One region of the Gottfriedia sp. NPDC057948 genome, then DNA from elsewhere that is predicted to be linked to it. Evidence: riboswitches for the same ligand, from Rfam matches in the RefSeq annotation. Region 1 holds a riboswitch; each other region holds the start of a gene.
The links. A riboswitch is a leader RNA that binds a small molecule or an ion and turns the genes downstream of it on or off. The one in region 1 is predicted to bind S-adenosylmethionine.
Positions count from the first base shown of each region.

Region 1 (8,113 bases):
CTAAATGCTGTAAATTATAATCGGATAAAACAATATTCGTTGCCCCAAATGTGTTCGTTTCGATAATGTCAGACCCAGCAAATATATATTCCTCATGAATATCTTGTATAACATCCGGTCTTGTAACAACTAAATATTCATTACAACCTTCGTATTCTTCACCACCAAAGTCTTCTGCTGTTAAATTTCTTTGCTGGATCATCGTTCCCATTGCTCCATCAAGAAGTAATATTTTTTCTTTTAATGCTAGATCTAAAGTTTTCATAGTTGAATCTCCTCTTTATTGCTGCTTTTAGTAAATTGAATTAAGTCCTCTGTTATTTCATACTTCAAAAATGGAGTGATAAAATAAATGCCGTTAAATTTATCCTTAACATAATCAATAAGCTCTTTTGCAATTTTTTTCCCTTCATCAACTGCTCTCTCTGGTTCCACTGATGAAATTCTGTTTCTTACCTCTTCAGATAAAGTAATTCCTGGAACTTCGTAATGGATAAAATCAGCATTCTTCTTACTAACTAATGGCATAATTCCGATAAAAATTGGCTGTTTAATATGACGAGTTGCCTCAAATAACTTATCAATCGTTTCAAAATCATAAATAGGCTGCGTTAAAAAATAATCCGCTCCCGCCTCGACCTTTTTCTCAAGTCTTTTAATTGCAGCATCAAATTTTCGAACATTCGGGTTAAAAGCTGCAGCGACAGAAAATCTCGTTCCATTTCCTAAGCTTTTACCGGAATAAAGTCTACCTTCATTCATTTCTTTAATCATTCGAATTAGTTCAAGTGATGCTACATCATATACTGAAGTTGCACCTGGAAAATCTCCTACCCTTGCTGGATCACCTGTAATAGCAAGAACTTCATTTAATCCTAATGTTGATAGACCCATTAAATGAGATTGAAGTCCAATCATATTACGATCTCTACAAGTTAAATGCGTCAAGACTGGTACATCCAATCTTTGAAGTAGTGATGCCATTGCCACATTCGAAATTCTAGGTGAAGCTAGTGGATTATCTGCTAGCGTAATTGCGTCAGCCCCTGCGCTATGTAATGCTTTCGCTCCTTCAAAAAACTTTCTAGTTTGTAATGTTTTTGGTGGATCTAGTTCTGCAATGATGGTCGTTCTCTTTTTTGCCTTTTCTGCAAGAGTTTCATTCTTTTGTTCTTCTTGCTTAGGGATTGTAATTTTAATTGTTCTGTTTTTCACTTCTTTTTTTGTAACAGGCTGTAAAGTATCAATCTTACTTCGTAAAGCAGCGATATGCGCTGGTGTTGTACCACAACATCCACCGATTAGTCTTACACCTTGTTCAATAAATGGTTTTGCCATATCTTCAAAATATTCTGGATTCGATTTGTATACGTATTTTCCATCAGTGTATAGAGGTAATCCTGAATTAGGAAATGCCGATAAGAAACCATTCGTTGGTAATGAAACAGTATTTAATGACTCCAACATATGAAGTGGTCCTAGATGACAATTGATTCCAACTACATCTGCACCCAAATCGATTAAATTAGGAAGTATTTTTTCGATATATTGGCCACTTTGCATGACGCCAATTTCTTGTAGTGTTACTTGTGCAATAATTGGTAAATCCGTTCTTCCTCTTAATAGATTTACAGCATCATATAATTCATTTTCATCATAAAATGTTTCAAGCATGATCCCATCTACGCCTTCTTCTAGTAACGCTGAAGCTTGCTCAAGCAGCATCATTTCACGTTCTAAAGGTGTCGTAAAAGAAGAACCTACATATTTCATTCCACCTATACCACCGATTACTAACGCTCTTCCTTTTGATGCCGCTCTAGCATTTCTAACAGCCATTTGATTAATTTGCTTAACCAGCTTTTCCAAACCATATTGTCTCAGTTTTCCAGCATTAGCACCGTACGAATTTGTTTGAATCACTTCTGCGCCAGCATCTATATATTGTTCATGTATATGAATGATTCGATCACGCTCAGTAATATTAAGTTCTTCAAAACAGCTGTGAAGTCCACCAGAATACAAAAGTGTTCCCATTGCGCCGTCACCTAAAACAATTCCATCTTTTAACTTTTCCAATAAGCCCATTCAATCACTTCCCGTTTAGATAAAATAAAAAACGCCATTCTCTCAAAAAAATGAGAGAATGACGTTTAAGTACAGATTACGCCTTATCTCTCATGTTTTAAACATGCTGGATTTAGCACTTTTTAGCTTTCGCTAAAGTTGCCGGGTTTCAAAGGGCCAGTCCCTCCACCACTCTCGATAAGGATTATTTAGTTATGTTCAATATAAAATAGTTTACTATATTTATATGATAAAGAAAAGACATTTATGGAAAGATTTCCAAAAATAAATTTATTTTGTTTACATAATAGTATTATTTAACTATTTTTATAGTGTGCTAGTGCTAATAGCGGATAAATTTCATTATAGCTATGATAGTGAATATAAAACTGACCAGGTAATCCTAATCCAGTTGGATAAGTTAATGCTTTATTTGATAATTCACTTTGAGTAGTTAAAAATTTAATCCCTTTTCTAATTATTCCATCTTCTTTATTACGAATTGAAAGTAAAGTATCGACTGCCCACGCTGTTTGACTAGGAGTGCTAAATTTTAAAGGAACATATTTATTTTTAACAGGTGAAAGACCCGATTCTCCCCAACCTCCGTCTTCATTTTGAATACTAACTAACCATTTCTCTGCTTTTTTAATTGCCTCATGATTTTTAGGTATTCCAACGGCTCTGAGCCCAGTAATCGCTGCCCAAGTCCCATAAATATAACAAATCCCCCATCTACCATACCAACTACCATTTGATTTTTGATTTTTCAAAAGCCAATTAACCGACTTTTTCACAATCGGATCATCATTTGAAATCGTCGTATAGTTTCCAATAAATTCTAAAATACGTCCAGTTAAATCTGCAGTTGAAGGATCTATGATTGCATCTTTTGCATTTTCAATTGGTAAAAATGTTAACCATTTATTCGTTACATTTTTTTCGAAAGCTCCCCAACCACCATCATCATTTTGAAGTCCAAGTAAAAAATGAACTCCCCTTAACCAACTTTCATGAATTGTGGACTGATCCAAAGAACTTCTAGTTAACGCCCTTAAAACTGCACCAGTATCATCATTATCTGGGATAAAAGAATTAACATCAGAGAAGCCCCAACCACCAGGACTTAAATTTTTAGCATGAACCTTCCAGTCACCATTCATATTTTGCTGTTTCTTAATTAGGTAGTTTATGGATTTCGAAACAATTGGATCACTTACGTGGTAACCTGCTTCTTGAATTGCATATGACAATAATGCTGTATCCCAAACTTTTGATGGCGAATTTTCAATATGAAGACCTGCTTCAGTATCGGCTGCATATGAAAGAAGTCCTTGTAGCGCATTTTGAATGACAGATGAAGTAGATTCATAGCCTAAAGCCATTAAAGCATAAATCATATAAAACGTAGAAGTAGCATAGCTATAAAAAGTTCCATTTGTTTCAATACGATCCAGAATAAATCTCTCAGCCTTTTCATATCCTTTCTGGTGAAAATAGAGAGGATACGAAGCTAGCTTCTTACCTTCCTCAAGTAAAAACTGATAAAAACTCCCTCGCTCCTCGTAAAACCATTCTACCTCACTAGTTTCCAAAAGATGATCGATAGTTAGATCATCATCCAATTTCACTTTAAATCGCTTATTTATACAAAGAATCATTGGAACTAAATGAACTCTAGCATAATTACTTAAATCAAATAAACTTAACGGCATTTTATCTGGTAGCAAAAAATAACTCATTGGAAAGTAAAATAATTTAGGATACTCAATTAAACCATGAGTAGCTAGAATCATTTTTAACATAAAATGCGTTTTTTTAATACCACCGTTTTCACGAATAAATTTTTCAGCTTTCTTCATACTTGAATGTTCTTTTGTATACTTTTTTGAGATTAATATAGCTATGTAAGCTTGTACTGTAGCATTTAAGTTTCCATCTTTTTCATCCTCGTATAATTTCCAAGCTCCATTCGGATGTTGAAGATTGATAATCCGATCAATAATCCCATCAATGACCTTTTGATTTTTGTATTCAAGATCATTCATTAATAAAATCATAAAACTATCCGTTATTAATGAACCTTCAAAACAATATTCCCAAGAACCATTTTCATCTTGTTTTGCTCTAAGACGTTTAATCCGCTCTTCAATATTTCGTAAAACAATATTTTCGAGGTCCATTTTACCACCTCAGTTCAATTTTTTTCTGTCTGATGGTATTTTTCCATTCTTGTTGAATGCTCAATTTCAATTTCTTCAAGTTCATCAATTTCTTCTGATACCTCGATTTCTATTTTTTTACTAAAATAAACAATTGAAATAATAAAAGCTAAAAGGCTAAAAGGTAAAACAATTATTTTAAAACCGAACCAAGTAAATGAATGTAAAATATGAAAATAGCTACCTAGTAACAAGCAATAAATGAGTAATAACAGGTCGATAACAATTACACCGCAAAATGATTTTACTATTTTTATTAAAAAAGGATTCAACTAGATCACACTCCATTACTAATCTATGATTTAAATGTGAAATAATGAATTATTCTGTGTAATTAGTACCTGTTAATTGGAAAAACAACAAATTTTAGTGGGAATTTCAAACTTTTTTTCTAAAGTATTTAAATTAAAAATCTATTAAATGTCTAATCAGAAACTATTAAAACTGAATATAGTGAGAGTATTGATAGAAAGGAGGGTTTTTAGTATGGCAGCAGAATTTGAAGATTTCAAAGCTTTAAAAGAAGAAATTCAAGAGGTGCTTGCGGCAGCTAATCAAGATGGTTCAATCAATTTTAATTTTTTCAACATTGAAATTAAAGAGAATCGCATCCAAGTCGAACAAAGAGCTGAAGGCGGAGGTCAAATTAATCGTAATGTTGGAATGAACGCAAATCAAGGCGGACAAAACGCTAGAGACAATAGCCAAACAGCAAATGAACGTTCACAATTTGCAGATGGAAATGGTCGAAGCGGTATTGCTGGTAGAAATAACGATGAATTAGGCGGACAGCAAGGAATTAAAATCAGAGACAGCAAAATCAAAAGAAGCAAAATCAGAACAGATTCCGAACACAACGAAGGCGCTGGAACTGAAGAAGCAAACGGCGAACAATTCCAATTGCCAAGATTAAATAGACTGAATAGAACAGAATAAATGACTTACCCACTTACAGACTCATATTTTTAAAGTGTAGACAAGCTATGCTAAGATTTAAATAGAAGATGCCTCATCATGATTGAGAATGTTGATCTTGAAATCTATTTGCAATTTTATGTTCACTCTAGTTCATTTTAACTTGACGAAAAATGAGTAGATCTAATAAAAAACCCACGAGGAAAATTCCTAGTGGGTTTACTTCATTTTTTGACCTAAAACTCCGGTAAATTACTCAAATTATTCTCTGCTATACCATCCGGTTCACTTCTGAGGATATCACGACCATACTTATGTATTACATCTACATGTGCTAAATTTCCATTTTTTGCTTCCTGTAAAGCTTGAAGATAATCTAGTTCACGATTCAAACTTGTTCTAAAACCAATTAAATCACCATCTTCATTTTTTCGAACAGCAACAATATGTTCCTTGTCCTGATTTACTGATTCCTCTCCCATCATTTGTACGTCATCACTTTGATTTCTATACATTTCATATGCTTCTTCAAATCGATCTTGCGTCATTTTTGCATCCTCCTTTTATCATTAGTTTTGCCATTGATGGAGGATGTAAAACTAATTAGTCCCAGATGAAGGATAAACTACTTCAACTTATAAAGCATTATTAGTTTTAACTTACTTTTTACATAATCGATTTTGATTGAACTACTCACCACTTAACACCCTTACCAATTTTTTTGTATGCTTTGATATTACCAACAAAAATTATAAAAGAATTTTCCATTTCCTTTACGTAGTAATTCCCATTTATTAAAAAATAATCAGCAGGAGGCTCATATACATTTAATGTGTTACTAGCTTTAAGGAGTCACCCTTGAAGTGCACCCAGCGATTACTAACTTTTATCAATTATACTTTTTTAAAATGCTCTATAAAATCTTCAAGAAGCTCATTATACAAATTCGATAAACCTCTTGTTTCTAAATAGATTAGCCAAAAATCAAGTTCAAATAATTGCATCTGTTTATCCTTCAGTGGGATTATTTTCAAATCTCCATTTAATACCATGGGAGAATTCTTTAGTGTAAAGTCGTGAAGATAGATAATTGCATCACTTTCTTTTACTAGCTTAAAAAGCATGCTAGTCCTATTTGAACTGATTATCACTTGCTCTGGATTTATTTTCGTAAATTTTAAAATCTGGTTATAATCAGATGTTTCATAAGTTACTAATTTAGTATTTTTTAGATCACTTGGAGTTACAAAGTCTGATGTATAAAAGGGTGAGTTTTTTCCAACTGCTATACATATATGTCCTTTGTAAATGTGCTTATAAGAAATATTTTTAGCTTTTTTCAACTCATCAACTGATGCAGAGATAAGCGCAAAATCATAATCTTCCTGATTAAAATTCTCAATAATCTTTGTAGGATTTTGTTCGACTAATTCAAAGGTTAAATCTTCATTTTCTAGATTAAGCTTTACCAAAAAATCTTGAAGTATATAAAAAAAAGCAGGTGCAATTTTTACTTTTAAATGCCTTTGATAACTGTTTTTATAAATGCTCAGTTTTTTATTCATCTCATTTATAGTTTTTAAAACTGAATTTGCTGTTGAAATCACTATTTCACCTTCAAAAGTTGGCGTAATACTTTTTTTGGATCGATTAAAAATTTTTATTCCAAGCTCGTTTTCAAGTTGGGTAATAGACTGACTCAAACCTGGAGTAGATATAAATAGTTTTTCTGCTGCTTTTGTAAACGACTTTTCGATTTCGACAGTGACAATATGCTCCATTTGTTCAAAATTCATATTTATCCTCCGCAAAATAATTTTTTTAAAAGTTCAATAAAAACTACTTCTTTATTCTAGCTATTTCAATTCACTATTTAACATTGGTTTAATTTCACTTTTATTACACCATTTATTCATAGATTACGATGGTAATCTGGTTTTAGTATCAGAAAAAGAAGAAACTATGATGCTTTAATGTTATTCATTTATGAATTCCCTTAAGATGTTTATTTATTATTAAGATATCATATTTTGAAAATGCTAGTTCAATTATCACCCAAATGTAAAATAGAGGATGATCGATTAAAGATCAACCTCAATTTTGTTAAACCAATGCATGACTAAGTTCAACAACATGATTGAATAATTCGAAAGAGATGTTAATTGACCTATTTAAAAATAAGAAAAACAACCATTAGAGGTTTACCAAATTACCAAATAAAAGTAATTTTATTTCGACTAGTGACTTAATGCCCTCTATTCTGTGATTATGCTCAATTTCGTCATAAGACCATGAATCTCTTATAATATGAATTGCTTTCATACCCGCATCTAGAGCAGGTACAATGTCACTTCTAAGAGAGTTTCCGATCATTACTGGGTTACTTAATTTTTCATTTAACTCAACATAGGTATTTATATCTTTTTTACTTGTAATAAATACGTTGTCAAAATGTTGCACTAAGCCAGTCTCCATTACTCGCTTAGTTTGAACGTCTTTTTCACCTAAAGTCAATATAGTCATACTTGCTACATCTTTATGATTTGATAATTCTTCTATTATAAATGTGTCACTTTGCAGTGGAATATTTACTTTAAATATCGTTTTTGCTAATGATTGTAATTGATCATTAACAATACTTGAGATCTCTATATTATATCGTGTTGCCAATAAATCTAAAGTTGATTCCCATGCATAAGGATATCGAGCTTTACTGAAACCCATATCTTTTATTAGCTCCAAATCAATTTTATTAAAAACTTCTTTAATGTCATTTATTACTACTTTTTCATCTAGCGCTTGATATACTAGATTCGCACATAAATCTACATTATGCCGAAATGCGGCTTGGGTTTGAATTAATGTATCGTCTAAATCAAAAACTAAATCATATTTCATAATTAATTTAT
Region 1 is NZ_JBHVPN010000010.1:72,961-81,073, reverse strand. It holds gene metH (methionine synthase) at 1-265, opposite strand, end outside; gene ACFVRR_RS15585 (bifunctional homocysteine S-methyltransferase/methylenetetrahydrofolate reductase) at 262-2,088, opposite strand; SAM riboswitch class I at 2,169-2,272, opposite strand; gene ACFVRR_RS15580 (terpene cyclase/mutase family protein) at 2,385-4,250, opposite strand; gene ACFVRR_RS15575 (hypothetical protein) at 4,265-4,561, opposite strand; gene ACFVRR_RS15570 (hypothetical protein) at 4,776-5,225, shown strand; gene ACFVRR_RS15565 (DUF3892 domain-containing protein) at 5,441-5,689, opposite strand; gene ACFVRR_RS15560 (LysR family transcriptional regulator) at 6,098-7,000, opposite strand; gene ACFVRR_RS15555 (HAD family hydrolase) at 7,398-8,102, opposite strand.

Region 2 (8,113 bases), on a different contig from region 1:
CCGATAATGCACCAACTGAATCTTCTAGATGTGAAATTTTAGTAGCCCCAATAATTGGCGCTGATACTGGCTCTTTCTGCAGTAACCAGGCAAGAGCTATGTTTGATTTTGTTACTCCATGTTTTTCAGCAATCTCTGCAACACGCTCCACAACAAGTCGATCCGTATTTTCAGTTGCACCGTATTTAGATTTTTGAGTTTCATCAGTTTCAGATCTTAGCGTCGTATTTGACCAATCACGTGTCAATCTTCCTGACGCGAGTGGACTATACGGAATGACGCCAATATTTTCTTCCTTACAAAGTGGCAGCATCTCCCTTTCCTCTTCACGGTATATGAGGTTCAGATGGTTTTGCATCGAGACAAATTTGGTCCATCCATTTTTCTCTGCAACATGTAGAGACTTCAGAAACTGCCATGCGTACATAGCGGAAGCACCGATATATCTTACCTTACCAGCCTTCACTAAATCATGAAGTGACTCCATTGTTTCTTCGATTGGTGTGTTATAATCCCAACGATGGATTTGATATAAATCCACATAATCTGTTCCGAGGCGTTTAAGACTTTTATCAATTTCACTCATAATATGCTTTCTGGAAAGTCCTGAACCGTTAGGACCTTTGTGCATAGGGAAATATACCTTCGTAGCAAGTACTATTCCATCCCGATTGGCATAATCTTTTAAAGCTCTTCCAACAAATTCTTCACTAGTACCATCTGAATAGACATTCGCCGTATCAAAAAAGTTGATACCTAAGTCTAGTGCCTTTTTAATGATTGTACGGCTACTCTCCTCATCGATTACCCATGGATGGATCCAACGTTTAGCATCACCAAATCCCATACAACCAAGGCAAAGTCTAGATATTTCTAATCCTGTATTTCCAAGTTTTGTGTATTCCATTTTTATATCCTCACTTTCAGAAATATGTAATCTATTAATCTAAAATAACTATACTTGGACTACATCACTAAAATTATGATTGATAATCTCTACTAATTTAAATTCCCTGTTCTCATACTCAAATTTTAGGATGCAACAATTTCCAATTCGATCTTGTTGTGTAATAGAGCTTTTATGTTCCCAATGCCTCATAAAATTTCGCAATGCTGCTCCATGAGAAACAGCTAATACCACTTCATTATCCTCTTCCATTATTTTTTGACATGTAGTAGCCATTCTTTGTTGCAGTTCTTTTTGATCTTCTCCACCAAACTTAACAAAAAAGTCACCATACGGTAACGGTGGATTTAAATCTTCACTCTCACCTTCGAACGTTCCGAAATTCCATTCTTTTAAGCCTTTTAATCTTGTATACGACAATTCTGTCACGATCTCTAGCGTATCACTCGCTCTTTCTGATGTAGAACAATAGGCATGATCGAAAATAATATTTTGTTCTTTAAAATACAATGCAGCGGCCTCTGCTTGTTTAATTCCTAATTCTGTTAGAGGTGAATCACACGAGCCTTGAATTTTCCTTCTACTATTAAATAGTGTTTGTCCATGTCTCATTAGATACAAAGTCTTTTTCATTCGTATCCCCCTTTTCTAATCTAAAAAATAAGTTTCGGGTAACAGGTTTTGTTTCAAAATTAGAGATTAACTTACAATCTAATATTATATTTTTAATCGTTAGCATATTCCTCTTAAATGAATGCCTTTTACTCTTAATTTCAAGTAAAAGATTTGAAAAAATATTGAAAAACAAAAAAATTTGAACATAAAAAGGCCCAAACCCTTGTTATACTTCGGTTTGAACCTTTTTTAATTTCAAAGCGATAATTGCAAATTAAGACGCTGCTGTTGTACTATATTTTTCTTCCAAAGTCTTCTTTAAGAATAAAGCTACTTCAAGCATTCCGAATTTCCCAGCTTTTTCTTCTGCATCTGAGTTATAGTTGGTATTTGTATTGATATCGTAAGTATAAATTTCACCTTCAGCATTTCGGATAAATTCGATTCCGGCAACTTGAATACTATTTTTAACTAGAACTTCTTTATATTTCTCTAAAATTTCGTCGTCAAAACCTTCAACAATTTGGAACTTAGGCTTCTCTTCTACTTCTTCTCCTACCGGACAGAATAAATCACCAATTTGGCATGCATCCGCTGGGCATAGTTCAAACCCTTCCGAAGTATCTACTTTAACAGCATAAACAAAGTTTCCGCCAACAAACTCGCAACGAGTGATGTAGTTTTCAGGTGATTTGATGTATTCTTGAATCAGTGTAATACCATCGACCGGTTCTTCAAAAGTCGGTCCTTCGACATAAGCTTTTAAAGCATCAACACTCTGGAATAACTGGACACCTAGCCCTTTACCTGCACGATTATGCTTCGTAATAAATGACTGTCCTTCAAAGCTACTAGCTGCTTTAAGAATGTTTTCTTTACCAACAGCTGCAATCGTTTTTGGCGTTTTAACACCATATTTGTTTAACTCTAAATATTGTAAAACCTTACTAACTTCTAGCTTCAAGGCATTCGTTCCATTTAACACCGTACGACCATGTGCTTCAAGCCAAGCTAATACTTGCCCAGTAAATTCAGCTGCAAAACGATGATCACGTGTATGAGAAGAAGCACTCATTCTGCTATAAAAGATCCCTTCTGGTGGTTCTGATGATAAATCTACCGTACCTTCGTCTAGATGCCATTCCTCATAAGGAACTCCAAGCTCCTCTAATCTTTTTGTTAAATGCACAGTCCACTCACTATTTTCATGAATTACATATACTTTACTCATCTTTAAATCCCCTTTCTAGCTTTTTATTAAACTACGTTTTTGTTCTACTAATGGCATAACTTGCTTTGAAAATCGTTCCATTTCTTCTAGTTGAGGTGAAAATTGTAATAATAATAAGTCTAAGCCAGCTTCTTCATATTGTAAAATTCGGTCTGCAATTAACTCTGGTGTTCCTACTAGATTTGCTCTAAGACCACGATTTGAAACTGAGTAATCTTGTAATTGTATTTGTTGTTCTAATTGTGATTTTGTCGTGAAGTCTTTAAAACCAGCATAACCGCTTGAATCTTTCACTGTTGTAATTTTTTCAAGCTCAGCCAAAGCCTCTTCTTCTGTATCTCTACAAATAACATAAGCAGCCATACCGAAAGAACTTAAAGGTGCATTGCCAGTTTGTTCACGGCGTACTTTCATATCTGTTACTTTCTGATTAATTTCTTCAACTGTTCCACCGTGCATCACATAAGCGTCACATTTTTCAACAATTGTTTGCTTACCTTTTTCACTTTCACCACCTGCATAAAGAATCGGGTTTGGTCTTTGTACAGGTTTTGGAGCAAGTTTCGTATCTTTTAAGTCGTAAAATTTTCCTGAATAATTGAACGTTTCTTCTGTCCATAAGCCTTTTAGGACATCAATAAACTCCTCTGTACGGGCATAGCGTTCATCATGTTCTGTAAAAATACCGCCATATTGACGAGCTTCTTCTGCCCACCATGCAGAAACGACGTTTAGCGTAAAACGGCCGTTACTGATTTGATCGATATTAGCAGCCATTTTTGCTGTTACTGCAGGATTATGAAAACCTGGACGAATCGCGGTCATAATTTCGATTTTTTCCGTTACTGCAGCAAGTGCCGCTGCTGTTGACCAAGCTTCAAGTGAATCATGCTCTGGACCTTTAATATCGTTTAAATATAATTCAGCAATTAAAGTAGTCGAATATCCCCATCTTTCAGCTGATTGAATGACCTCTTTAGCATATTCAAATGTTGGTGGCATGCTTTCGTCATCTACATTACGTAACCATCCTCCAAAAATCGGTAACCAAAAACCATATTTCATTTCTATTCTCTCCTTCACCCTCTAAATTGTCTAGTTTTCGCATTGGTTAAGTTGGGTTTAGTTTTATGAAATTCGTCTCAAAATCAAGATACTACGAGTAATGTCAACCTCCAATGTAAATCATTACGAATACAAAAAGCCTCTTTCATTCAGAAAGAGGCATCGGAAACAAATGTTTTCGACTTATCTATCAGAATGATTTCATTCTGCAGGAAGTGGCACCGTTCCTAAATAAGGAGGTTGCCGGACGTCATAGGGCCTGATCCCTCGGTCACTCTCGATAAGTTTGAATTATGTAATTTCTTTAAGTGAATCATAAATCCTAGTAAACAGATTGTCAATACGGGGAATTAAACATTTTTATTAAGATAGCGCTTTCTTCGATGTATTTATTAGAAAAAATAAAATTTTACAATTATTCATTGCCATTAAATCGAAGTTAATACATCGTACCAGTTCCCTTTAGTTTCACTTCTGTTTTTACTCGAAATTTAAGTTTCGGATAAATTTCTTTCCACTTATTTATTTCTTTTTTTGTCACTCCGTATTTTGCTTGATAGTTTAACCCAAGTCCAAGTGGATCAACATTTAATTCCTGTAGACGTTCTAGAAATTTTTTTGTTCTTGAGCTCATAATGATTGATGCTTTTTTCTCATACTCTTTCAATTCTCTATCTTGATGTAGTGTCTTTTTAGATTCCTCAATGAATCCTTTTACTTTTATATGAACGTCTAGATATGGCTTTTTATTTTTAGGCATAACAATTTTCATGTCAGTTTTCGTATTTTCAGCACTTATGTAAAATTGATTTTTTCCTTTTCCAACACTAATTAATGTTGTTACTTTGGTATTTAAGAGCTCATTAAGCATCCTTGTTTCATCACGATTTAATACTGCTTTAAATTTTGTTCCTTTAAAAACTGCGGAAGTATTAATTTTAAAGGAACTATCGAACGGTTCAATAATAGGTAAATATGGATCTATACCGTTTTCTATCAATCGCATATAATAATCATTAAGTATCTCTGACATTACATATGGTGACCTATTTGATTCTTCATTAAAAGCTAACACAAGAGCGTTACCCGCTAATCTCTCTGATTTAACCCTCCATGATAAAACTTCTTTTGCAGTAGGTTCTCCTACAGCTACATAAGCAACACCTTGAATATCTGGCCGTTTAATAAACCACTTCATCAAATCAATTTGGTTTTCAACTAGTAGCTCTTTATCGATCACGATTACCCTACATTGAGCAAAATCTAATTTTTTATCTACTAAAGATTGGATTATTCTAATTGCCTCAGAAACTGAGGTTGATTTTTGAGAAATAATTTGAAATTTAGATTTTCCGGCTCCAATTTGTGCTGTAGGGATGGCTAATTTTACTGACACAAGGTAGACGCCATCTTCATCGGTATGATCAATTCCTATCCCTACGACAAAAAAACGTTTATCAACATCGAGTAATTGGCAACCAGACATAAAACTTAATTCCATAATTAGCAACAACGTTAAAATACGTTTCATGCTCTTTGCCTCCGTGATAAGAAAAAAATTAACACTACTAATATGACTTCAGCAGGAAAACGGATATTTTGCCATATTTTAATTAGATCAGATAATTCTCTTTCGTTCGTAAATGTCTGCAGTGTCATCGTAACGGCTCCAAAAAATAGTAAGATCATATATCCATAAAATTTCCTTTTTTTAGCAGGTTTCAAATTATAATTAAAAAACATTCCTTCAAATAGTTTTAAACCAATATGCCATGTTAATATGCTAAATAATAGTGACAACAAAAGGAATATATAAAGCATCAAATATAGCACTCTTTCGATAAACCCATATTCCATTCTTAGAGAATCAGTTATGAAGATCCAAGGAAACACTACATTATTAATCCCTTTAATACCTAAAAAAGCAATTGGGACGAAAAATGTAAAACTAATTACAATGAATCCGATTAAAGGTAAAATCCACACAAATTTAATAACCTTTTTCGTATCAAGATAACGATTAAGGATTGCTAGATTTATATAGCCTGTAAAAAAATAAGTAGCAGCTGAAATAGAACTATAGTTTGGCATTTGCCAAAAATAATGGAGTATTCTTTTAATATGATCGAAATAAAAATATTTGCTTGCCATAGCTTTGTAAACGATAAAAATAACAACTGGAGTGGCTACAAGTACCATTAATTCAATAACGTTGAGGATTGATTTTGTATAACAATTTGCTCCATAAATAACAATAACTAGAAAAAAAGCTAAAACGTATCCCATATTTAACTCAGTATTTAAATACAATACACTAATATAAGTGAACGAAATTAAAACAAAAGCCCCTGAAGCCAACCACATTACGCCTAAAAATGCTAAGTAAATGTTTTTAACAAGTTTAGGTAGTCTATTGTTAAAAATTTCTGGCAATCCTTTATTAGGAAATTTACTTATTCCAATCGTAAACAAATAAATAAATATTCCACCAATCAAAACACTTAACACCATAGATATAAGAGACCCATTAAAACGCTCGCCAATTAAAATCATGGGTACATTGATAATAATGTTCAACATCATTGTTAGCAGTACAGTATAGTAAAAATGACGGGTCAATTAGCTTTGCCCCCCTTTTGGCTTCTCAGTTATCGTTTCAATTTTATCGGAAGTTCCCCAATCAATCGCAAAAAAAGGAGTCCCAAAGCTCCGCTTATTAGCAAAATAACAGATAAGTACAAGCATACCTCCAACTAATCCGACCAACCCAAATAGAGTTGCTAATATAATCAGTGGGTATCTAATACATCTAATTGCGAAACTCATTGCACTGATTGGGACCGTAAAATTAGAAATGGCAACAAATGCAATAATAATAATCATGATGGAACTTACAAGTTGTGCTTGTTGTGCAGCTTGACCAAGTATAAGTCCACCAACAGTCGTAGCAGTTGGGCCAATTACTCGTGGTAGTCTAATACTAGCTTCAACTAACATTTCAACAGCTAACATCATAAAAAGCACTTCAAAAAATGATGGATAAGGAACTCCTGCCCTACTACCTGCAATCGTCAAAGTAAGTTGGGACCTTAATATTTCCGGGTTATACGAGGTAATGGCAATATAAAAAGCTGGTAACACCAATGTTATAATTAGGGCAATATATCTAATTGTTTGCAAAAGTTTTTTTATCCAGAATGAATGATATAAGTCATCCATTGCAGAGATAAAATCAAAAAATACCGTAGGCGTACTCAAAGCAAATGGCGTTCCATCCATAACAATAGCAACTTTACCTTGGGCAAGATTGTAAACAGTTCGATCAGGTCTTTCTGTTATCATCATTGTAGGAAATAAATGAATCTTTTTATCAGAAAGTTTCCTTTCTAATTGACCAACTGCTAGTATTACATCCATCTTTACCCTCTTAATACGACTTTTTAATTCATCAATTACCTTTTGATCTGCATAATTAGAATCATAAAGTATTGCTATATTTGTTTTTGTGATTGTTCCAACTGTTTGATACTCAATGCTTAATTTATTGGAAGGATATCTTTTACGAATTATCGCTATATTTGTACTGAGGTCATGTGAAAAAGCTTTTTGTGGCCCTTGGACCGATGTTTCTACTGAAGCTTCTTCAGATTGAGTATTCATAGCACGAATCGCATTAAAAGAATAAATCCCATTGGATATGAAAATTAACACATTACCAGAAATTATATATTCACCTAAATACCTTTTGTTTTGAATCGACTCACAGTTAGATAAGGAGAGTAAGTGTAAAAGAAATTTACTTTCTTTATCACAAAGCATAAGTGGTTGGATGATATCAGTTTTAATTTTATCCGCGTCACATAGATCTTGAAGATAGATCAAACAAATTTGTTGTTCATAATATTCAAATGAATGGACAATTAAATCTTTTGCTCCCTCAAATTCTTGCTTAAGCGCATTTATTACGGCAAGTTGACTTCTCATCTTATGCTCCCCTCCTTTTATTTCTTTTCATATTTTTTTAGTATGTCAAATTAATGTATATCCATTCTATTCAAATTCCTGTTTTTCCCTTTCTTGGATAGATAAAAATAGCTATTTTGCTTTTTCTTAATGACTTAGACCTTTTGAGCATACTAAATTCAGATTCTTGCTTTGTTTATACTCATGAACCTTTTATGAGTTAATTTAAGGATCTTGCTTTTTTCCTTAGCATTTACTCTTTATGAGTTACCACATTTCGGTTTTCTGCTTTTTTACTTACTCACAAATCCTATCTTACTAAAACAAAAAAA
Region 2 is NZ_JBHVPN010000001.1:234,397-242,509, reverse strand. It holds gene ACFVRR_RS01170 (aldo/keto reductase) at 1-907, opposite strand, end outside; gene ACFVRR_RS01165 (histidine phosphatase family protein) at 956-1,540, opposite strand; gene ACFVRR_RS01160 (ATP-grasp domain-containing protein) at 1,797-2,753, opposite strand; gene ACFVRR_RS01155 (LLM class flavin-dependent oxidoreductase) at 2,769-3,818, opposite strand; SAM riboswitch class I at 3,999-4,105, opposite strand; gene ACFVRR_RS01150 (Ger(x)C family spore germination protein) at 4,258-5,349, opposite strand; gene ACFVRR_RS01145 (GerAB/ArcD/ProY family transporter) at 5,346-6,437, opposite strand; gene ACFVRR_RS01140 (spore germination protein) at 6,438-7,802, opposite strand.
Region 2: another riboswitch for S-adenosylmethionine. It lies ahead of ACFVRR_RS01155 (LLM class flavin-dependent oxidoreductase); the one in region 1 lies ahead of ACFVRR_RS15585 (bifunctional homocysteine S-methyltransferase/methylenetetrahydrofolate reductase).

Region 3 (8,113 bases), on a different contig from region 1:
ATTCGTTTTTTATAAAAATATCCCTATAAAAAAACAGCGTAAATACTGAAACTATTCACGTTTAATTAAATAATAATAAAGACAAATACAGCACAATCATGAATAGTAAAAAAGAAAATAGAATTGATACAAGAATAATTGAATTATGAGCAGGTATAAATTTTCCATTTTGAATTTCTTTCCGCTTTTTACTGTACTGAATAGTAGCTAATACTCCAGAAATTAAACCAACAACACATGCATATATACCAAGAAAAATTGCTAATGTATTGATGAACTGGTTATCACTAATTTTAATTGTAAAGTGTAGTGAAGTTGTTAAAAATCCTACACCAGTAATTGAGATTGCAGTTCGCAGCCATGCTAAATATGTCCTTTCGTTTGCTAGATGCTGTTGTGCATATTTAACACTATCATCTGATAAATCTTTCACTTTACTTAAAGAAGCCATATTAAATTACCCCTATCAAAGATTTATAGAGTGATTAACTTGTAGAAAACATTTCTAAGTTTTAGTTTAATCTTTAAAATTTAAGATTTAGTAAAATTGGGATTACGTTTTGATAAAAACTGAAATAGGGTAATGTAAACCTATATTTTTTACTATGGAATTAACGGAAGGAGAATTTAACAGAAGGCTACTATATAAATAGAACAAATAATTGAGCTTTCAAAAATAAAACGGTCAAAAAGATGGTAATTCCGTCCATCTTTCTGACCGTTCAATCTAACTATTTTTCTGTTTGTTGAAATTCATTTTGAACTTTTTCCAAAAGGTTTTTATCAGTTATTAAACGATAGCCCGTTAGAGCTAATGCTTTTGCACCCGTTACTAGAGCATGATCACCAAGTGGCGATCTCGCAGCTTCACGGAATTCATTTGTATGAGCAATTAAATCATCAGGTCCAATTTTAATATATGCGTGAGAAGTCGGAACAACATGGCTTACATTTCCGGCATCAGTAGATCCAAGCCCGCCGCTTTTGCCATTCAATACTTCACCCAATAGGCTTAGTTCTTCACCTACAATCTCATCAAGAGATTGATTGATAATAAAATCATGGACTTCATTTTGGAATCTTTCAATTTTCACTGTACTACCAGTTGCAAGTGCTGCTCCTTCGGCAATATTACGAATCTTAGTAGATACTTCCTCCGCACGTTTCCAAGTACTAGCACGGATGAAGAATCTTGCTGAGGCATAATCCGGAATAATATTTGGTGCATCGCCTCCATGAGTGATAATTCCGTGTATGCGAACATCACTAGAAAGCTGCTGACGAAGGGCATTAATGCCATTGAATAATTGGATTACTGCATCTAAGGCATTGATGCCATGTTCTGGTGACCCAGCAGCATGAGCTGCTCTTCCATAAAAATGGAAGTCTAATGGATCTACTGCCAACGATGGACTCGACAAACCTGTTTTACCACTTGGGTGGAGCATAAGAGCTGCATCAACACCTTCAAGTAATCCATTTTTTACGAAACTCCCCTTTGCACTTCCATTTGGTCCACCCTCTTCTGCAGGTGTTCCAAATATAACAACCTCTCCTCCAGTTTCTGAGATGACTTCAGCAAGAGCGATTCCTGCTGCCACACTTGTTGTTCCAATAATATTATGTCCGCATGCATGACCAAGACCAGGTAGTGCATCGTATTCTGCTAAAAAAGCGATGGTTGGGCCTTGCTTAGACGACTTTTTCCTTGCTACAAAGCCTGTTTCATGTCCTGCAATATTACGTGAGACATCGAATCCAGCTTCTACTAGAATTTTAGTATGTGTTTCTGATGCAAAAAATTCTTGATTGCCAATTTCAGGTTTCTCATGAATTTTGTGGCTAATTTCAAGATAAACTTCCTTCGATTCCTCAATACTTTTCACAATTTGTTCTCTTTGTGTTTCAATTTTGACTGTCATTTAAACTTTTCTCCCTTCCTTTCTTTTAAATAAGCATGAACTAGCTTTATAGATTTTTAATTTTATCAATCGAAATGACTACTGGAACTGTAGCACCTTTGTCACGTTTAATAATGTAATCATGAACTTCTTTTGATTGATAGGCCTTTACAATCTTTGCAAAGTCCTTGTCATTTTTATTCTTCGTACGGGATGCAATAACATTGATATACGGCATAGCTGCTTTATCATTAGGATCTTCTTTATAAAGTGGATCCTTTGCAGGGTCTAAGCCCGCTTGAACGGCGAATCCATTATTGATGATCGCTGCTGCCACATCATCTAATGATCTAGCTGTTTGCCCTGCAGCAATCGGTTTGATTTTTAGATGTTTAGGATTTTCTTTAATTTGTTCAATACTACCTTTAGGATCAAAATTATCTACTAAACTAAGTAGCTTTGAAGATTGTAATAGTTTAAGTGCACGCCCTGCGTTCGTAACATCATTTGGTATCGTAATCGTTGCTCCATCTGGAATATCACTTAGCTTTTTAAATTTATGTGAGTAAATCCCCATTGGCGCAATCACTGTCGAGCCAATAGCTGAGATATCTAAATTATGATCGCCTTTAAATTGGTTCATATAAGTAATCGTTTGAAAAGAATTTAAATCAAGGCTACCGTCATTAAGTGCTGTGTTAGGCTGAACATAATCTGAAAATGAAATGATTTTCAATTTAATGCCATCATTTTTCACTTGTTTTTGTACAATATTCCAAAGTTCATAATCATCACCGTTAATACCAATCTTAACTGTTCTCTCTTTTCCATTACCTGATGATGCGTTAGAACCACATGCTGATAATACTGAAACTGTTAATAATAATGCTGCAAAAATAGTAAAAAACTTTTTCATCCTCTTTTCCTCCTTACGTATCTTGACCACGTATTTCCTAAACTTTGTATGAGTTGAACAATAACTACTAGTAATACAACTGTAATGACAATAACCAATGTTTCAAAGCGTTGATAACCATATGTAATAGCTAAGTCACCTAATCCACCAGCACCAACAGCACCTGCTGCCGCAGTCGATCCAATCAATCCAATCGTTGCTGTTGTAAATGAAAGAATCAACGATGGAATCGCTTCAGGCAAAATAAACTTCACGATGATCTGAAACTTTGTTGCTCCCATTGAGTAAGCTGTTTCCAGTACTCCCTTATCTACTTCTAACATGGAGTTCTCAATCAATCTTGCCAAATATGGCCCTACAAAGATTGAAAGTGGAACAATTGCTGCAACTACTCCAATGGACGTTCCCGTCAATAATCTAGTAAATGGAATAATGGCAACTAGCAAAATAATAAATGGTACAGATCGAACAATATTAATAATGGTATTTAACAACGTAAATAAAGGTTTGTTTTCCATTATATGACCTGGCCTTGTTACAACTAGGATAATACCTAAAGGCAATCCTATGATTGTGCCAAAAATAAATGATCCTAGCACAGTTAGAAATGTATCTTGAGTTGCCTGCAAAAACTGCGGCCAAAAGAATTCCCAATTAAGCTCCATTTAACTCAACCTCCCTCACATCTATCCCCTTTTCCGAAATAAATTTAATAGCTTTTGCGCTTTCCTCTTTTGTTCCTTCTAGTGCCACAAGCAAATTCCCATAAGGTCTTTCTTGTAACTCTGTAATCGATCCATAAAGAATATTTAAATGTATATCGAATTTTTTAAGAACCTCTGATAATAATGGGTTGCCTGCCTTGTCACCTAGGAAGACTAATTGATAATATTTTCCCTTTGATAATGATTTCGATAACTTAGGCGGCACCTCATTTTGTAATACAGTGTTAACAAAATTCTTTGTAATACTTTTTTGTGGATTCGTAAAAACGTCATAAACATTACCTTCCTCGACAATTTCACCATCATCAATGACCGCCACTTTATCACATAGATCACGAATTACACTCATTTCATGGGTAATAAGGAAAATTGTAAGATTATAGGATTTATTTACCTTCCTTAAAAGCTCTAATACATTCTTTGTTGTTTCAGGGTCTAATGCAGATGTAGCTTCATCACATAGCAAAAGATCTGGATTTGTTACGAGTGCCCTTGCTATTCCCACTCTTTGCTTTTGTCCTCCCGATAAGTGCCCCGGAAATACATCTTGCTTCCCTGTAAGTCCAACAAATTCAATTAACTCCATTACCTTTTCCTGAACATCCCGTTTCTTTTTTCCTTCAAGGTATAGCGGCATTGCTATATTATCAAATACCGTTTTAGCAGAAAGTAGATTAAAGTGTTGGAATACGACACCAATTTTTCTACGTGTCTTACGTAGCTCTTCATCTTTTAATGTCATTAGGTCCAATCCATCAATGAGAACTGATCCTTCTGTTGGCTCTTCAAGTCTATTTAAACAACGAATCAATGTACTTTTTCCTGCTCCGGAAAAACCAATGATTCCAAAGATCTGGCCTTTCTCTATTTTCATATTAATATTATTTAAAGCTTTAATTGGTGGTCTTCCAGGATAAACCTTGGAGACATTTTTTATCTCAATCAAATTACTTCCCCCATTGCAAGTTATTTCAATCACCATAACTAAGTAAACAGATTCGAAAACTAGGATTTATAACTATATTTCCCCCTTTTTCTCCTATGGCACCACATCAAAAAACCCCCCTTCATATCCAATAAGACAGATAAGAAGAGGGGTTAAAATATATAAGCCACTTTACTTCTTATCTTTCAAATCGCATGAACGATTTGCAGGAATTAGCACGGTATTTGTTACGAAACAACAAACCCGTTGCCGAGGTATCGCAGGGCCAGTCCCTCCACCTCTCTGGATAAGTAATAGAATTTATTAAGTTTTTAAATTATTGAGTTCATGTTATCCCTCTTTTTAGAATCCGTCAAGAATTATTTTTAAATTTTTTTGTAAAAATTGTGTTTGTAAATAACATTTTTTTACGAACACTACTTTATACACTCCTTAGGACCTATCTATTCAAATCAAAAAAGCCTATTTCATATACCGTCCGAAATAGGTCAGTATACTTATTTTTTTCAGTTTTTATTAGTATTTCATTTAAGAGAAAGACAAAAAAGCAGACAAGCTTCTTCGATAAAAAGAACCTGTCTGCTTTTTTGAATTATGCCTACCATAATGCAGGCTTTACTACCATAAACCATAGCATAACCATCAAAAGAACGATGTAAATCCAGATAGATCGACGAAGCTTCTGAATCAGCATTCTCTGGTCATGTGTTGGTTCACTAAATTTCCGTATGGTCGGTGAAAAGGCTCTAGCTAGGAAAAATAATGAACTCACCAAAAGAAGAATCGTCATCACAATCCAAGATGTCTTCCACGACCAATGACCCACTAGTACCAACAAGACTCCTGATCCAACCAATACATGCCCAGCATGCTTTGCCAATCTGACAGCAAACCGGAATACATCCAAATAGCTCTGTTGGATCGCAGACTTTGAGGTATGCAGCTTTTTGAGTATCGGAATCAATACAAAAAATGGGCCAATCGATAAAATTACACTAGCAATATGTATGTAAAGAAGCATTCTATACAGCATAAAAATTAATCTTGGATGAGACGAAACTCATGAACCCATACCCTCATTTTTGGCAGCCAAGGCATTCCTGGATGGATTGACAAAATCGATTGCTTATATTCTTCTACAGTTGAATAGCCTTCCTGGTTAGCATCTTCATCTGTCAATTCACCAAGAGCTTGAGAATAAACTTTTTCAACAACATACTGATGATTTTGAAGGGTCATCACTTCCCCAACATCCGCATATCTTCCGTTTCGGCGAGTAGCAGTTTTTTGTCCTACCAATACCTTTTCGACATCCGCTTGAAGCGTAACAAGGCGTTCAATTGTACATGTTTTTGGCGGTAAAGCGTTCGTTTCATTTTGATTTGACATATAATTCATTCTCCATTTCAATTTAATTTTTAGGTAAGGCTAAAAAAACGACTAGTTCCATTTTAATTAATATAGTACAAAATTAGCAAATTTTATTTAAGAATATTGCTATTAGAAGCAACAAAAAGGAGCTCACATCTAGCACCCATATTAAAGACCAATAGAAAAACAGAAAAACTCCCAAAATAGTTTTTCTGTTTTTTATAGTTAATCCTTATTCAACTAATCCATGATTTTATAATCGTAATCCAAATTTTCAAAGCAGTAAAACCAATTAGAACTGCCAGAATCCCTCGTAAAACCTGTGTTTTTGTTTGTTTGCCTATTTTTGCACCTAATGGTGAAGCGATTAAACTTGCAATTACAACAATAATTGTCGGCAAAATTTCAACCTGACCAGTAGAAATTTTCCCGATCGTTACGCCTATTGATGAGATAAATGTAATGGCTAATGACGATGCAATAGTCACACGAGTTGGTATTTTTAAGATCGTTAACATGATTGGTACTAACAGAAATGCTCCTCCTGCACCAACAATCCCTGCACTAGTGCCCACAACAAATGCTAGGCCAGCCGCAAGCCATACATTAATTGATATTTGACCATCCGCTGACATCTCGACGTTTTTTCTAGGAATAAACATTAAAACGACCGCAATCATTGCTAAAATTCCGTATACAAGATTAATTCCATGTTCTGAAAGTAGATTTGAACCGAATCCACCAAGAAAACTTCCTATTAGTACACTTATTCCCATACTTACTATTACTTTTTTGTTTAGATAACCGCTTTTACGATAGCTTAATACTCCACCTAAAGTTGCAAATACTACTTGGACGGCACTTATACCTGAAACTTGATGTGGTGTGAAAGCAGCAAATCCTAATAATGGAGGAATAAATAGGAGCATTGGATAATTTATAATCGCTCCACCAATTCCTACCATTCCTGAAATAAAGGACCCAAAAAAACCAACTAAGAAAAGTACTAAAATTAAGGTCCACTCCATTTAAAGTCCTCCTATAATAGAAAAGGAGAGGTGACTCTCCTTTAAGTGTGTAGACAAAGTTTAAAAACTTGGCTTAACCTTTTTTAATCCAAAATTTTAAAACATTGTCTTCTTCGGTATAATTTAATAATTCGTGTCCACCTGATTTAGCCCAAGCTGCAAGGTCGTTTTTAGCACCTTTATCAGTGACGTGAATTTCTAATACTTCGCCTGCTTCAATCTCTGCAATTGCTTTTCTTGTTTTTACAATTGGAATTGGACATGCTAAGCCTTTTGCATCTAATAATTTTGTAGCTTCCATTCTATTCTCCTCCAAGTCTCATTATCGTACTGCACAGCGATTTGGACCAATTTCCATTTCTCTTAGTTTTTCTTCATTTAAACTAATTTTGCCCATATTAACTTCACGGATTTCTTGATATGAGTTTGGTTGTGGCGGTAAGTTCTCAGTTACTAACTTTCTAAACTCACTTTCACTCTCAATGTTCAATCCATGATTCTGATCAAATAAATATCCTAATTTTTTATAAACACTACCATCCTCGTTCAATTCACTAATCACCATAAAATGTGATGGTAGCACGATTAATTCAAGCGATAAATTTCGGTATTTTTTATAAAGTGTTTCGCGTAAGTCCCCTACCCAATCCTCTGCCATACCAGCAAGATCGGGTCTTCCAATTGAATCGATAAATAAAATATCACCAGAAAGTAAGAACTTTTCATCAATAACAAATGAAGTTGATCCGATTGTATGACCTGGTGAATAAAAAGCCTCAATACTGATTGCTGTTTGACCAATCATTACCTTATTACCATCTTCTAATGGACTGTATTTAAAAGTAACCTCTTTAGCATCCTTTGGAGGTAACCAGTATGTTGCTCCCGTAATCTCAGCAATTTTTCTTCCACCAGAAATATGGTCTGCATGAAGGTGCGTATCAAATACATTTGTAATTTTTGCGCTCTTTGTATTTGCAAAATCAATATAGATATCCGTCATTCGAGTAGAATCAATAATAGCAGCCTCATCATTTGAAATAACCATGTAGGATAAACATCCCTTACCGATTCTGACAAATTGATACAGTTCTCCACCATTTTTCAGATCTGCAATTTTTACTGGTTCTAGATGTTCACTCCACTCTTTCATTCCGCCTTTAAGGTAAGCTATGTCTAGTCCCTCATCTGAAAGCATCTCTGCAATCATGATGGAAGATCCTTCT
Region 3 is NZ_JBHVPN010000017.1:85,948-94,060, reverse strand. It holds gene ACFVRR_RS20020 (YidH family protein) at 62-451, opposite strand; gene ACFVRR_RS20015 (M20 family metallopeptidase) at 732-1,922, opposite strand; gene ACFVRR_RS20010 (MetQ/NlpA family ABC transporter substrate-binding protein) at 1,969-2,817, opposite strand; gene ACFVRR_RS20005 (methionine ABC transporter permease) at 2,814-3,482, opposite strand; gene ACFVRR_RS20000 (methionine ABC transporter ATP-binding protein) at 3,472-4,488, opposite strand; SAM riboswitch class I at 4,664-4,781, opposite strand; gene ACFVRR_RS19995 (hypothetical protein) at 5,087-5,521, opposite strand; gene ACFVRR_RS19990 (ASCH domain-containing protein) at 5,527-5,877, opposite strand; gene ACFVRR_RS19985 (sulfite exporter TauE/SafE family protein) at 6,096-6,887, opposite strand; gene ACFVRR_RS19980 (sulfurtransferase TusA family protein) at 6,961-7,188, opposite strand; gene ACFVRR_RS19975 (MBL fold metallo-hydrolase) at 7,210-8,113, opposite strand, start outside.
Region 3: another riboswitch for S-adenosylmethionine. It lies ahead of ACFVRR_RS20000 (methionine ABC transporter ATP-binding protein); the one in region 1 lies ahead of ACFVRR_RS15585 (bifunctional homocysteine S-methyltransferase/methylenetetrahydrofolate reductase).

Region 4 (8,113 bases), on a different contig from region 1:
AATAATCACTTCTTGTTCACCTGTGTGCAAACCAATTTCTTCCAGACAATAGCCTGTTGTCCATAGCTCAGGTAGTACGATTACACGAATATTTTCTTTAATAGCTTCGTTTATTTGAGTTTTCATTTTCTCTAAATTAGTCTTTGATTCACCTAAAATAACGTCAGATTGAATACACGCAATTTTAATCACAATTTATTCACCCTATTCTAAATTTTATAGACATTTTTAAATCGAGCATATATGATGGTGAAAGTTATTGCAACAGTCGTTCATGAAAATCAGTCGATTAAGAAACGATCTATTCAAATTAATTTTATTATATTTTTGGAGTGATTAACTTGAATCATAGTAAACTATTAAACAATTTACCAAAACAATTTTTTGCTTCACTAGTCCAAAAAGTGAATCAGTCAATTAATAATGGTCATGATGTCATTAATCTTGGTCAAGGAAATCCCGATCAACCTACACCCGACCATATTATAAAAGCATTACAAAAGTCTGTTGAAAACCCTTTAACTCATCGTTATTCTCCGTTTAGAGGAATGAGCTCTTTAAAAAATGCTGTTGTAGAATTTTATAAACGAGAGTATGATGTTGATTTAGACCCAGAGGAAGAAGTAGCCATATTATTCGGTGGAAAAGCTGGATTAGTAGAGCTACCACTTTGTTTATGTGACGAAGGAGATACAATTTTAGTTCCAGACCCAGGCTATCCAGACTATTTATCTGGTATATCTCTTTCAAAAACAGTTCCATACATGCTTCCATTACTTGAAGAAAATCAATTTTTACCAGATTATAAATTAATTCCTCAAGATGTTTTGGATGCTAGTAAAATATTATTTATCAATTATCCAAATAATCCCACAGGTGCTATAGCATCTGAAGAATTTTTTAAAGAAACAGTTGCGCTTGCAAAAAATAATCAGATTACTGTTTGTCATGATTTTGCTTACGGTGCATTTGGTTTTGACGGCAAAAAACCTTTAAGTTATCTTCAAACTCCAGGAGCAAAGGAATGCGGGATTGAAATTTATACCCTTTCTAAAACTTATAATATGGCTGGTTGGAGAATTGGTTTTGCAGTTGGAAATAAAGAGATTATTTCAGCAATTAATCTTTTACAGGATCATCTTTATGTTAGCATCTTCCCTGCTGTTCAAGAAGCTGCAGCTGCTGCGCTAACTGAATCTCAAGAAAGTGTAAAACAACTATTAGCACTTTATGAAGAGCGTAGAAATGTATTTATTAGCGGCTGTCACGAAATTGGATGGGAAGTAACTGCACCTGCAGGTTCGTTTTTTGCATGGTTAAAAATCCCATCAGGTTTTACATCACAGGAATTTGCTGATCTTTTACTTGAAAAGGCTCATATTGCAGTCGCTCCCGGAAATGGATTTGGAGAATATGGAGAAGGATATGTAAGAGTCGGCCTACTATCAGATATTGATCGATTGAAGGAAGCAGTTGCTAGATTAAAAGAGATTGAAATATTTTCAAAATTTAATGTTTGACAATTGTGATTGTTCATGAAATAATTCGATTAGATTAAGAATTCAAAATTAAATATTACTTTATTCAGAGTAGGTGGAGGGACCGAGCCCGATGAAACCCGGCAACCGGCTAGTTAACTAGTACGGTGCTAATTCTCGCAGCATTTGCTGGCAGATAAGGTGTAGGTAAACCTCTCCTTAGTGGAGAGGTTTTTTGTTTGACTAAAACTTTTTGGAGGTTTTGAAATGAGTGGAGTAATAGCAACTTACCAAGTTTATGATAAAAATCATCATTTAGAAAAAAAGGCAGAGTCAATCGCGCTAGGTTTAACGGTTGGTTCATGGACGAATTTACCTCAAAATGATCAAATTCAATTACAAAAGCATAAAGGCAAAGTTCTTTCAGTACGTGAAATAGAATGCGAAGAAAATGTCGTTAACTTTCTAGGCTATAAACCGACAAAAGGGATTATTGAAATCTATTATCCTAGCTTAAATTTTTCAGCTGATCTACCAGCAATTTTAACAACCGTTTTCGGTAAGCTATCCCTTGATGGTGAAATTAAACTGATTGATTTAAATTTTACGGATGACATTTTAGCTCTTTTTCCGGGTCCAAAATTTGGTATTAAAGGTATTCGAGAGAAATTGGATGTATATGATCGACCTTTATTAATGAGCATTTTTAAATCAATTATCGGCAGAGATATTCAATACATTTCAGAGGAATTAAAAAAGCAAGCTTTAGGTGGCGTAGATTTAATAAAAGATGACGAGATCCTTTTTGACACAATTACATCTATTACGGATCGCGTCACTCACGGAAAAAATATTTTGAACCAAGTTTATGAAAAAACAGGACACAAAACATTATACGCGGTGAATTTAACTGGCCGAACATACGAGTTAAAAGAAAAAGCATTACGTGCTGCTGAAGCTGGTGCTGATGTATTTTTATTAAATGTGTTCTCGTATGGAATTGATGTACTGCAAGGATTGGCAGAAGATCCATCAATTAATATTCCAATTATGGCCCATCCTGCTGTATCGGGTGCATTTAGTTCATCTCCAATTTATGGTATTGACGCAGGATTATTACTTGGTAAACTTTTACGAATTGCTGGCGCAGATTTTAGTCTTTTCCCTTCACCATATGGATCAGTTGCGTTAGAAAAAGAGACAGCTTTAAAAATCGCTGAAAATTTAACAGTTTCAAATGGATTAAAAGAGACATTCCCAGTACCTTCTGCTGGAATTCACCCAGGACTTGTTCCTCAATTAATTCAAGATTTTGGAATTGAGCAGGTCATCAACGCTGGCGGCGGTGTTCATGGTCATCCGGATGGACCAATTGGTGGAGGTAATGCATTTAGAGAAGCAATTTCAGCAACATTATCTGGAGTTGACCTAAAAGACTACGCACTTCCAAATACATCACTACAAAAAGCATTACAACTTTGGGGGTAACAACAATGGCAATAAAGATTTTTTGTGATTTTGATGGAACAATTACAGAGGGAGACAATATCGTTAATTTAATTAAAGAATTTGCTCCACCTTCAGTAAGTGGATTAACAAGTGAAGTATTAAATGGCAATATATCGATTCGAGAAGGTGTAGAGAAAATGTTTGCTACGATTCCTTCAACGAAAAAACAAGAAATGACCGATTATGTAATCAATCGTACAGTCATTCGAGATGGTTTTAGCGATTTTATACAATTTGTAAGCGTACAACAATATGAGTTAAAAGTTGTAAGTGGCGGATTAGATTTTTTCGTTCATCCAATATTAGCTGATTACCTTCCATCTTCGGATATTTTATGTAATCGTACTGACTTTACAGGCCAAACTGTAAAGATTCATTGGGATCATTCTTGTGATGAAAACTGTACGAATGATTGTGGAATGTGTAAACCATCTGTTAAAAGAAAATTTAGTGAAGCAAATGATTTTATCATTGTCATTGGTGATTCAATTACTGACTTACAAATTGCAAAAGAAGCTAATTTAATTTTTGCTCGAGATTTCTTAAAAGATAAATGTGAAGAATTATCTTTACCTTTCATTCCTTTTGAAAATTTCTATGATATTCGAGCTTCATTAGAGACGGAGGTGCTAGTATGAAGGACTTTTTCAAACATTATGATGAAATTCGCGAAGTAAAAAAAGTACTTGCTGATCGAGATTGGTTTTTAGGAACTAGCGGAAATTTATCAATTAAAGTAAATGAGGAGCCTTTAAACTTTTTAGTTACAACTAGTGGTAAAGATAAAACTAAACATACTTATGACGATTTTTTACTCGTTAATGAATTTGACCAATCTGTTTGGGATGAATCAAAAAAACCATCAGCGGAAGCCATTTTGCATCGTCTAATTTATCAGCACACAAATGCAAAATGCGTTCTTCATGTACACACTTTAGCAAATAACTTTATAACAAAGGATTTCCCATATCAAGATGAGTTAGCTTTTTCTGGTATTGAAATTATTAAAGCGTTGGGACTTTGGGAAGAAGATGCAGAAATTACAATTCCAATTATAAAAAATCATGCGCATATCCCCACTCTTGCAAATGAATTTCTTCCACATATTAAGAATGATCATGGTGCTGTATTAATTCACAATCATGGTATAACAGTATGGGCAGAATCAGCATTTGAAGCAAAAAAACATTTAGAAGCTTATGAGTTTCTATTCCAATACGCTTTACAAGGTATACAAAAAAATACATTTATAAAGAACTAATTTGGAGGAATGAAGAATGGCAACAATTTGGGTAGAAAAAAAAGATTATCATATTACAAGTGATGTTGAGGTAAAAGCATATTTAGAAGAACAAGGTGTAATTTACGAAAATTGGAATATCGAACAATTACATAGTTCGTTACAAGAAAAATTTATTTTATCAGATGATGAAAAAGCAGCAATTCTTGAAACTTTTAAAGCTGAAATCGACAGTATTTCATCAAGACGTGGCTATTTAGCAAGTGATATTATTACTCTTTCAGAAGCAACTCCAAATCTTGATGATTTACTTAAAAACTTCAACCGCGAGCATCATCATACAGATGACGAAGTTCGCTTCATAGTTAGCGGTCACGGTACGTTTATTATCGAAGGAAATGAAGGATTTTTCCATGTTAATTTGAATCCTGGAGATTTAATTTCTGTACCACCAAATGTACGCCACTACTTCACATTAGCAGAGGATCGTAAAGTAGTTGCTGTTCGATTGTTTGTTACTACTGAAGGCTGGGTGCCGATTTACGAATAATTTGATAAAAACTAAATTGACTCATATCCACTTTTAGGATGTGAGTCAATTAATTTTCCTCTTCATTGAAATGATCTTCTCGGTAATCGATATATAACGACCCATCGGTTTGTACTTCAACAAAAAACACATCTGAAACTGATTTTATACCTACCCTTTCAAGTTGAGCCATTAACCATTTTTTATCCAAGTTTAAATTTGATAATGCATCTTCATTTACTTCCCCGTCAGATATGACTGCTGTTGAAGTCGGAAATAATAAAGTTTTTTTCCATGTTTTATTTTTTTTCGTTTTAACATCTTTTGTTTTCATAATAGATAAACTGCCATCGATTTCAAATATAGCGTACTCTACATCTTTCAACGAATAAATATTCTCATTACGAAGCATTCCTTGAAATTGCTCTGTATCTAATCTAGCTTTTTTTAATGCATTTTCCATTATTTTTCCTTGTCTAATTAAAATTATTGGTTCCCCAAGAATTACCCGACGTACAGTTTTAGATTTTAAACTTAAATACCCCATGATAATCGTCAAAACTGCCCAGCCAACTAATCCAATAATCCCATCTTCAATAGTTAATGTTTTAGATGTCGTAATTGATGCTGCTATATTTCCTATTGTAATAGCTGTTACAAATGTAAAAACATCTAATTGACTAATCTCCTTCTTCCCCATTAATCTCGTTAAAATAAATAAAACAAAAAATGAGCATATAACTCTTAATACTACTTCATTAAAGCTCATTTAGTTCATCCTTTCTCTTTCAAACCATCTATTTTAAGAATTTATCAATCAACTTAGCGTTTGAAAAATAGTACGAAACTATTCTTTATTATTTCTAAAAAATTAGTAAACCTGATTGGTTGTAATGTCCTCATAAATTACCGATTATTGAAGAAAATAATACTATTCATTTATAATCGACTAATTAACTGAGGTGAGATCTTGAGTAAAAAACTTTCACTTGTTGGCTTAATATTAATGGTATTTACAACTGTATATGGTTTTGGAAATATACCTACAGCATTCTATTTAATGGGATATAGTGCAATTCCATGGTATTTACTCTCAGCTATTACTTTTTTTATTCCTTTTGCTTTTATGATGGCTGAGTTCGGAGCTGCATATAAGCATTCAGAAGGTGGAATTTATACATGGATGGCCGATTCAGTTGGGCCTAGATTCGCTTTTATTGGAACCTTTATGTGGTTCTCTTCCTATGTAATTTTTATGGTTAGTGTCTCTTCAAAGGTTTGGATTCCCCTATCAACCTTTATTTTTGGTAGAGACAAAACGCAGTCCCTTTCATTATTTGGACTTTCATCTACTCAATCAATTGGCTTATTAGCATTACTTTGGATGTTAGTTGTGACCTATTTTGCTTCAAAAGGGATTGAAAGTATTAGTAAGGTAACAACGATTGGTGGAATTACAGTTTTCTCATTAAATATAGTATTGCTAATCACAAGTATCCTTATTTTTCTATTCAATGGAGGAAAATTTGCGCAACCAATTAAAAGCTTTTCATCAGCATTTGCTCACTCTCCTAATCCAAATTATCTATCTACCCTCTCAATCTTATCATTTGTTGTATTTGCAATCTTTGCATATGGCGGTTTAGAAGCAATCGGCGGATTAGTTGATCAAACGGAAAACGCTGAACGTAATTTTCCAAAAGGGATTACAATTTCAGCAATTATTATCTCAGTAGGATATTCGTTAGGTATTTTTTTAGTAGGTATTTTTATTAACTGGTCAAATGATTTAAGTGCTAGTACAACGAACTTAGGGAACATAACATATGTACTTATGTACAATTTAGGATTAGAACTTGGAAAAGCTTTTAATTTATCAACACATACTGCCGATCTAATTGGCATTTGGTTTGCAAGAATTACTGGTTTATCAATGTTCCTTGCATATACCGGAGCATTTTTCACATTAATTTATGCACCATTAAAAACAATCATAAAAGGCACACCAAAATACCTATGGCCGACAAAATTTTCAGACACAAATGAAAAAGGTATGCCTGTCAATGCAATGTGGGTACAATTTGCAATTGTATCCATCATTATTGTCCTAACTTCCTTTGGCGGTCAAGGAGCATCTGCATTTTTTAATAAAATAACTTTAATGACGAATGTTTCAATGACATTACCTTATATTTTTTTAGGAATTGCCTATCCCATGTTTAAAAGGAATGATCAAATCGATAAACCATTCCAAATATTAAAATCAAATTCATCTGCTTTATTTGCAAGCATTCTCGTTATATTAGTAGTTGGATTTGCAAACTTTTTTACAATCATTCAACCGGCTATTGAAGGTGATTACAACTCCACAATCTGGATGATTGCAGGTCCAATCTTCTTTTCAATATTAGCTTTACTCATTCTTAACCGTTCAAGAAAGCATACCCAAAAAGAGAAGAAAATTGCCTAGCAATCTTCCCACTTATTGTTAATAACAATTCCGAAAGTAAGTCGGAAATATAGCACATACTAAAGTTGGAGGTGATATTCATGGGTCACAATCAAAATCCACATGTAAAAAAGAAGAACAAAAATAAAGGGCAACCTACACCAGCTGCAGTTAATTCAGAAGGTTATTTTGCTCCAAGTAAATCAAATACTGAAGCTCTTAATGAAGTTAAAAATTCATAAAGAAAACTCACCGATTGGCGAGCCGTTAGGAGAAGTCAGAGGCGTAGATGCATTTATATTTATACTGATACCTAAAAATGGCTTCTAGTCGATTTTTCTACCCTGTTTGCCAATTTGCTTAAATGTATAAAAAAATGACCGTCATTTTTTTGGCGGTCTCTTTTCATTATTTACTCATCGAATTTGCAGTTTTTATTAAATCTCGAATAGTGTATTGTTTACCAGTTTCTTCTGAAAAAAGAAGTGAAATTGAATGATAAAGACCGTCTTTCTTCCATCGAATTGTTTTTGTATTATCATCATCAGCAACAATCAAAACTTTTGTACCATCTTTTAATTTGGTTGTTTTTAATGCTTGTTGTTGATCTGGGAAGGAAGCTTTTTTATTATGATATGTGATGACAAACATTGTAACCTCTACTTCTTCATTTGAGTAATTAAACGAGGTAGCATTAATAGCTTCATTTTTTTGATTTTTTTGTACATCCATTGTGACATCCTTTGCTCTAAACGGGATCTTTTCTGGTACAACTAATTCTTTTTGTACATCTTTTGATAATTGATCTACCACTTGTTTTATCGTTTTAGGATATTCTTTTTTTAATGATTCAACTGCACCATTACCATGTGAACAAGCAGTTAACAAAAGAATTGAGAATAAAAGAA
Region 4 is NZ_JBHVPN010000015.1:69,839-77,951, forward strand. It holds gene ACFVRR_RS18720 (carbon-nitrogen family hydrolase) at 1-189, opposite strand, end outside; gene ACFVRR_RS18725 (pyridoxal phosphate-dependent aminotransferase) at 336-1,520, shown strand; SAM riboswitch class I at 1,578-1,681, shown strand; gene ACFVRR_RS18730 (2,3-diketo-5-methylthiopentyl-1-phosphate enolase) at 1,746-2,966, shown strand; gene ACFVRR_RS18735 (2-hydroxy-3-keto-5-methylthiopentenyl-1-phosphate phosphatase) at 2,972-3,625, shown strand; gene ACFVRR_RS18740 (methylthioribulose 1-phosphate dehydratase) at 3,622-4,248, shown strand; gene ACFVRR_RS18745 (cupin domain-containing protein) at 4,265-4,777, shown strand; gene ACFVRR_RS18750 (DUF421 domain-containing protein) at 4,827-5,525, opposite strand; gene yjeM (glutamate/gamma-aminobutyrate family transporter YjeM) at 5,727-7,226, shown strand; gene ACFVRR_RS18760 (hypothetical protein) at 7,307-7,447, shown strand; gene ACFVRR_RS18765 (hypothetical protein) at 7,614-8,113, opposite strand, start outside.
Region 4: another riboswitch for S-adenosylmethionine. It lies ahead of ACFVRR_RS18730 (2,3-diketo-5-methylthiopentyl-1-phosphate enolase); the one in region 1 lies ahead of ACFVRR_RS15585 (bifunctional homocysteine S-methyltransferase/methylenetetrahydrofolate reductase).